2 linked regions of the Verminephrobacter eiseniae EF01-2 genome follow. The protein of the gene in region 2 interacts with the protein of the main gene of each other region in a pairwise test. Links are inferred from orthologs where the notes say so. Each region holds a gene or a part of one and is shown on either strand. Other genes may lie near its edges.

Region 1 (2,876 bases), 270 kb from region 2 along the record:
CCGTCATCGAGGGCAATGATTGGGCGCCATCGGAAGCCGCAATGCACTGCGGGGTTGCCCCGCCCCGCCGCGATGACCTGTTGCGTGGCCGCGTCTCGCGGTGCTGCCTGGATGCTTTGGTGAACAGCGCCACCGCCATGGGTTGCCGCGTGCATATGGATATGGAGCTGCAAGCGGCGTAATCCGCGCAGCCGCTGCCAGACGGGGGACATGTCCCGGATTTTCAATAGGGACATGCAGGGCTGGCCGGCGTTGCAGACGCGCTGCCAGTCGCCCGGACATTGCCAAGGAGTCGGCGCACGGCCCGGGGGCAACGGCACGTCGGGCACACCGGGCGCACCCCGATGGGGCAGGTGCGGCGCGCCCGGCATCTACCGCCGCCGCGCCCGGCGCACCTCGGGGGGCCGGCGCCTATTGCAGGAATCCGATACGCCCTTTGGCCCCGCTCGTGCGCGGCAGGTCGGCGCTTTCCACCGTGGCGCGCTGTGCCAGCCGGGCGTTGCCGAATCCAGTCATCAGCGCGCGCCGCATCTCGCGCGGCGGCATCCGGGCCAGGTGGTCGAGCACATCGTCGCGTGGCTCGGGGTCCAGCAGACGCCCCCATTCGTGCCCGGCACGGATGTCCTGGTACAAATGGCGTGCAATCGTGCGCGCCTGCTCCGGTGTGGGGGCTGGCACCTCGAACACGTTCATGCGGTTCAGGATCGGGTCCGGAATGCTCCGGCTGTCGTTGGCGGTGGTGATCCAGATCACCTGGCTGGCGTCGATCGCCACCTCGGCAAACTCGTCGGTGAAGCTGTGCGCCGTGTCGTACTCCAGCAGGCCGTACAGCGCGCCCAGCGGGTCGTATTGCGCGTCGGCGTTGGCCTTGTCGATTTCATCGACCACGATCACCGGGTTGGCGTATGCGCCATCGATCAGGGCCTCGAACACCTTGCCCGGCCGCGCGCCCTTCCATTGCGCCGATGCGCCCGACAGCAGCCAGCCGGCGGTCAGGGAGCTCATCGGCAACAGGTTCATGCCGGTGCCCAGCAGTTTGGCCAGGTGGCACGCGAAATGGGTCTTGCCAATGCCGGGCGGGCCCAGCAGCAGCATCGGGGTGACTTCCAGTCCATCGCTGCAGTCCTGGGCCAGCGCCACATGGCGTTTCACGTCATCGAGCACCTCGGTGAAGTTGGGCAACTGCTGGTACAGGCCGTCCATGTCGGGGATGCCCGAAGGCTTGACCTGAAAGCGCTCGGGGCCGCGCTCGAGCATGCGTTCGTAGACCGTGCGCAGGCCGTCGTATTCGCGCTGGCTGCCGGACTCTTGCAGCTTGGCGAGCTTGCGCTGCACATCGCCGGGGCTGAACACATTGCGCATCTGGGCCACCGGCAAGCGCAGGGCCGGCGACTGGGGAACAAGGCCATGGTGGTTCATTGCATGCTCCTTGGGCGGGGTCACGCGAACATTCAAGCACACAACATACCCGCTGCCTACCCACTTTCCTGCGGTACGGGTATCACCGCCGTCCACGCCCAGGCCGCTGGCGGCATGGGCGATTCACCTCATGTGCCCAGCACCTGCCGCAGTTCGCCCGATTCGTACATCTGCATCATGATGTCCGAGCCGCCGATGAATTCGCCTTTTACATACAGTTGCGGAATGGTGGGCCAGTTGCTGTATTCCTTGATGCCCTGGCGGATCGCTTCATCTTCCAGCACGTTGACCGTGACCACGGCCTTGGGGTCGACGCCGCAGGCTTTGAGTATCTGGATCGCGCGGCCGGAAAAGCCGCACATGGGGAAGCTGGCGTTGCCTTTCATGAACAGCAGGATGTCGCTGGATTTGACGAGTGCGTCTAGGCGTTGTCGGGTGTCGCTCATGGGAATGCTCCTGGAAGGTCGGGACGGCGCAGGTCGCCGTGGTGCCGACCGGGGGTGGATTATTTCACCGTCCCTCGGACTCTGTGCGACCCCGGTGGTTCCACTGCCCGCCGCTGCAACGGGCAATGCCGGCGAGGTCGGCACGGCTTTGCACCCGGGCAAAGCCCCGGGCGCTGAGCAGGGCGTGCACGGCGGCGGCCTGGTCGTGGCCATGTTCGAGCAGCAGCCAGCCGCCGGCGGCCAGATGCCCGGGGGCCTGGCCGATGATGCTGCGGATGTCTTGCAGGCCGTCGGCGCCGCTGACCAGCGCCTGCCGGGGCTCGTGGGCCAGCGCGGCCAGGTGCGGGTCTTGCGCGCCCAGGTAGGGCGGGTTGGAGACGATGGCGTCAAAGCCTGCCGGTGCGCCGCTGAGCCAGTGGCCCTGCGCCAACTGCACCGGCAGGCCGAGCCGCCCGGCATTGGCCCGGGCCACGGCCAGGGCATCGGCGCTGGCGTCTATGGCCAGAATCCATGCGCCGGGGCAGTGCCGTTGCAAGGCCAGGGCGATGGCGCCGCTGCCGGTGCCCAGGTCCAGCACGCGGGGGGCGGGCAGCGGGGCGATCACTTCGAGCGCCCAATCGACCAGGGTTTCGGTGTCGGGGCGCGGGTCGAGCACGCGGGCGTCGATGGCCAGCGGCAGGCCATAGAACTCCTTGCGCCCCGTGAGGTAGGCCACGGGTTCGCCTGCTGCGCGGCGCCGGCACAGGGCCAGGAATTGCGCATGCAGGGCGGGCGCGAGCGCATCGCTGTCATGCGCCAGCAGCCAGGCGCGGCCCGCGTCGGCGCGGCCTAGCTGGTGCAGCAGCAGCAGTTGGGCGTCGATGCGCGCCAGGCCGAGCGCGCGGGCCTGGTTCAGCGCCTGGGCCAGGGTGGGGGTCAGCACCGGGGCTTGGGCCGTTTGGCCACGCATTGCGGCATGGTCTCGATGCCCATCGGGTCGACGCCCGGGCATGTCACGCCAGCGCGGCAGGC
Region 2 (4,499 bases):
AGTGAAGCCATGCACGGCCTGGGCATTCCGACGACGCGCGCGCTGTGCATCACCGGCTCGCCGGCCCCGGTGCGGCGCGAAGAGACCGAGACGGCCGCCGTGGTCACGCGCGTGGCGCCCAGTTTTGTGCGCTTCGGCCATTTCGAGCATTTTTGCGCCCAACGCCAGACGCCGCAGTTGCAAGCCCTGGCCGACTACGTCATCGCCCGCTACTACCCGCAATGCCGCGCCGGCGCTGCCAACCCGTATGCCGCCCTGTTGCAGGCCGTCAGCGAACGCACGGCCAGGCTCATGGCCCAGTGGCAGGCGGTGGGCTTTTGCCATGGGGTGATGAACACCGACAACATGAGCATCCTGGGCCTGACCATGGACTATGGCCCGTTCCAGTTTCTCGACGCCTTCATCCCCGAGCATCGCTGCAATCACAGCGACACCCAGGGCCGCTATGCCTATCAGCGCCAGCCCGATGTGGCGTACTGGAACCTGCTGTGCCTGGCGCAGGCCCTGTTGCCGCTGATCGGCGAGCGGGACGGCGCCCTGGCTGCGCTGGCATCCTACCCCGGCGTCTTTTCCGCCGAGTTCATGGCCGGCATGCGCGCCAAGCTGGGCCTGTTGCAGGCGCGTGACGGCGATGCCGCGTTGATCGATGGCGTCCTCATGCTGCTGGCGCGCCATCGGGTCGACTACACCATCTTCTGGCGCCGCCTGTCGCAGGCCGTGGGCTGCGGCGATTTCGAGCCGGTGCGCGCGCTGTTTGCACAGCGCGCGGATGCGGAGCGCTGGTTGCTATTGTTTTCAGAGCATACGACGCATATGGATCACGCGCAGATGGCCGGCATGATGCTCAAGACCAACCCTAAATTCGTGCTCCGCAACCATCTGGGCGAACAAGCCATCCGCGCCGCGCAGCAGGGCGACTTTGGCGCCATCGAAACCCTTTTGCGGCTGCTCGAGCGCCCCTTCGACGAGCACCCGGGGCATGATGCCTACGCCGCCTTTCCGCCCGACTGGGCCGCCACCATCGCCATCAGTTGCTCATCATGAATGCCCCCGTCCAGAAAACCGACGCCCAGTGGCAAGCCATCCTGCACGCCAAGGGCGCCGAGCCGATGGCCTTGCAGGTAACGCGCCATGCCGCCACCGAGCGCCCCTTTACCGGCAAGTACCAAGCCCACTGGGCCGATGGCAGCTACCACTGCATCTGCTGCGGCGCCAAGCTGTTCGACTCGGACAGCAAATTCGACGCCGGCTGCGGCTGGCCGAGCTTTTGCCAAGCCATCCCGGGCGCGATCACCCGCATCGCAGACCGCAGCCACGGCATGCTGCGCACGGAAACGGTATGTGCACAATGCGGGGCGCATCTGGGCCATGTCTTCGATGATGGCCCGGCCCCCGGCGGCTTGCGCTATTGCATGAACTCGGCTGCGCTGGACTTTGAATCCGGCAAGGCATAAAAAACCGAAGGCCCCGCGTCTCCATTGCGACCCATCCCTCCCCATGAAAATCCTGCTCGACTTCCTGCCCATCGTGCTGTTCTTCGGGAGCTACAAGCTCTACGGCATCTATGTGGCCACGGCCGTGCTGATGGCCGCCACGGCGCTGCAGATGGCGCTGATCTACGCCATCGACCGGCGCCTGCAAACCATGCACAAGGTCACGCTGGCGCTGATCTTGTCGTTTGGTGCGCTGACGCTGGCGCTGCAAGATGACCGCTTCATCAAGTGGAAACCGACGGTGCTTTATGGCGCCATGTCCGTCGCACTGGCGCTGACCCTGTGGGCCCTGAAGAAAAACTTCCTGAAACTGCTGCTGGGCAGCCAACTGGCCTTGCCGGACATGGTGTGGTTGCGTCTGAATTGGGCCTGGATCGCTTATTGCGCCTTCATGTCGGCCATCAACGCCTACGTGGTGCTGCACTGGAGCACCGATGCCTGGGTGGACTTCAAACTCTGGGGCTATGTCTTCCCGCTGGTCTTTCTGATCGGCCAGGGTCTTTATATTGCGCCGCACCTGAAAAACCAGGGGCGCACATGACCGGCACGGCACAACGAATCCACCAGCGCCTGCTGGAGCGGCTGGTGCCCACCCGGCTGCAAGTGCTCGACGAAAGTGCCGCCCATGCAGGCCATGCCGGAGCCAACGACACCGGCCAGGGCAGCCATATCCGGGTGCGCATCGCGTCACCTCTTTTTACAGGGCGCTCCCGGCTGGCGCAGCACCGCCTTGTGTATGATGCGCTGCAAGAATTCATGGGCCAAGGCGTCCACGCCCTGGCCATTGAAGTTCTTTGAGCCGACCTCTTTCTCCTTACCTCACCTCATCATCCCGTCATCCGGTTGCCTGCCGGCGACTGCCTCATCTTTTGGACTTCGCATGAAGAAACAGCTCCTGTCCGGCCTGATCGCCGCAGCCCTGCTGGGCCTGGCCGCCCCGCCCGTTTCCGCCCAGAACATCGCCATCGTCAATGGCAAGCCCGTGCCCAAGGAGCGCGCCGACATGCTCCGGCAGCAGTTGGAACGCTCGGGCCGCCCCGTGACGCCAGAGATAGAAAAGCAGATCAACGCCGAAGTCATCGACCGTGAAGTCCTCGTACAGGCAGCGCTCGAGCGTGGCCTGGAAGGCTCGGCAGACTACAAGAACCAAATGGAACTGGCCCGCGAGGCGATTTTGATCAACGCGCTGTTCGCCGATTTCCGCAAGGCCAACCCCGTGACCGACGCCGAAACCCAGGCCGAATACGACAAGTTCGTTGCCGCCAACAACGGCAAGGAATACAAGGCCAGCCACATCCTGGTGGACAAGGAGGCCGACGCCAAGGCCATCATCGCGGCCATCAAAAAGGGCGCCAAGTTCGAGGACATTGCCAAGAAGCAGTCCAAGGACCCGGGCTCCGGCGCCAAGGGTGGTGACCTGGGCTGGGCCAGCCCGGCAAGCTATGTGAGCGAATTCACCGAGGCCCTGATCAAGCTGGACCAAGGCAAGATGACCGATGCCCCGGTCAAGAGCCAGTTTGGCTGGCATGTGATCCGCCTGGACGATATGCGCCCGATCCAATTGCCCAAGCTCGAAGATGTCAAGCCCCAGGTAGCCCAGCAATTGCTGCAGCAAAAGCAGGCCAAATACCAGGAAGAGCTGCGCGCCAAGGCCAAGATCGAGTAAGTGGAGTTCAGCGGGCGCTTGCCGAAAACGCGCGCGACCTGATGGGCGGCCTGTTCGACCGGCCCATGTCCGAAGCGACGATCGAGGGCGTCAGCGCTCAGGCCGCCGAGTTGCTGGCCCCACTGTCCCACGGCCTTCAGGGCTTGGCGCTTGCAGCCGCGCTTTGGTGGATGGGCCGGGGTGCGGGTCTTGTGACAAAAGGACAAGAAAAAAGGCCTTGCGGCAAACGCGCCGCAAGGCCTTCAGACGTTGGTCGGAGCGGCGGGATTCGAACTCGCGACCCCCTGCTCCCAAAGCAGATGCGCTACCAGGCTGCGCTACGCTCCGATGGCCTGCATTCTACACCCTGATCTGCCAAGCCCCTGCTTTCTGGCGCAGTGTCCGTTTGGTGATTTTTCATGGCGACTCAGACAGTGCCGTCACAAGATTGCAGCCCCCAATTGGGGCTATCTCCATGGGCAGTGGCGCGCTTGGTTGGTGGCGCGGCGTGCGTTACAAAATGCCTGTCATCACTGCCTGGTCTACGCCCGGCGCAGTCCTGCTGATCGGGTCACTGCCTGAACCAGGCTCATGGGTGCATATCTGGTGGCAGGCACCATGGTTCTATTGCTTGGCATCACAGGCGTATTCGACGCCTTCATCAAAAAAATTCCACAGGGCATCAGTGCGGGTCTGCTGGCTGGAGTGCTGCTCAATTTTGGTTGGGGGGTGTTGGCAGACGCATCGATGCATGGCGCACACTCTCAACTTTCATCATCGTCCACACCGGAGCTTGCACCATGAAAAGCAGTTTGCGCCTTCCGTACTACGAACTTTCACCACAGCTATTGCAAGGGTTGCGTCAAATCAAGGTCGATCTGGAGGCCAGTCCCCTGGGTCTGCCATTGATCGAACTTGTCTATCTGCGCGTCGCGCAGATCAACGGTTGTTCGTATTGCCTGAATATGCACACCAAAACCTTGCGTGAGCGCAATGAGACGGATCGTCGTCTGGCCGAACTGGCCGGCTGGCGCGTCAGTTCCCAGTTCAGCCAGCGCGAGAAGTCGGCATTGGAGTGGGCCGAATCGCTGACCCATGTGGCCGATACCCATGCCCCGGACGAAGCCTTCTTCCCGCTGAAGGAGCATTTCAGCGATCAGGAAATTTCCGATCTGACCTTCGCCATCGCGCTGATGAATGCAATGACCCGCCTTGCCATTGGCATGCGCCAGTAAGCACTGGGCTTGCCCGCATCGGGCTTCGACGGCGCGACAAAAACGGGATGGTCGTGGGCTGTATCTGGTGGCGGCATATCCATGGACTGAAAGCAAAATATCCGCATCCATGCCCCTTCAGGTCGT

What was found. Proteins that work in one complex are often made in the same cells at the same time.
Region 1: the proteins of VEIS_RS08805 (region 2) and grxD interact in binary tests that used the Escherichia coli proteins (3 or more experiments, as listed by UniProt). The link is inferred for Verminephrobacter eiseniae EF01-2 from one-to-one orthologs.

Annotation. Positions count from the first base shown.
Region 1 is NC_008786.1:1,742,947-1,745,822, reverse strand. What follows is about bases 207-2,876. They hold grxD (Grx4 family monothiol glutaredoxin), read right to left. Parts: upstream 1,866-2,876; coding sequence 1,548-1,865; downstream 207-1,547. Other genes in these bases: VEIS_RS28395 (hypothetical protein), read right to left, coding at 2,781-2,876; prmC (peptide chain release factor N(5)-glutamine methyltransferase), read right to left, coding at 1,930-2,814; VEIS_RS07595 (AAA family ATPase), read right to left, coding at 412-1,419. Outside these bases: VEIS_RS07600 (helix-turn-helix domain-containing protein), read left to right, coding at 1-182. UniProt on the Escherichia coli protein: Monothiol glutaredoxin involved in the biogenesis of iron-sulfur clusters.
Region 2 is NC_008786.1:2,011,600-2,016,098, forward strand. What follows is about bases 678-3,660. They hold VEIS_RS08805 (BolA family protein), read left to right. Parts: upstream 678-2,030; coding sequence 2,031-2,291; downstream 2,292-3,660. Other genes in these bases: VEIS_RS08790 (protein adenylyltransferase SelO), read left to right, coding at 678-1,044; msrB (peptide-methionine (R)-S-oxide reductase MsrB), read left to right, coding at 1,041-1,454; VEIS_RS08800 (septation protein A), read left to right, coding at 1,498-2,034; VEIS_RS08810 (peptidylprolyl isomerase), read left to right, coding at 2,374-3,159. Also shown: more of VEIS_RS08790, read left to right, coding at 1-677; VEIS_RS31100 (benzoate/H(+) symporter BenE family transporter), read left to right, coding at 3,730-3,942; VEIS_RS08820 (carboxymuconolactone decarboxylase family protein), read left to right, coding at 3,939-4,373. UniProt on the Escherichia coli protein: Transcriptional regulator that plays an important role in general stress response. Has many effects on cell morphology, cell growth and cell division. Acts by regulating the transcription of many genes, including dacA (PBP-5), dacC (PBP-6), ampC and mreB.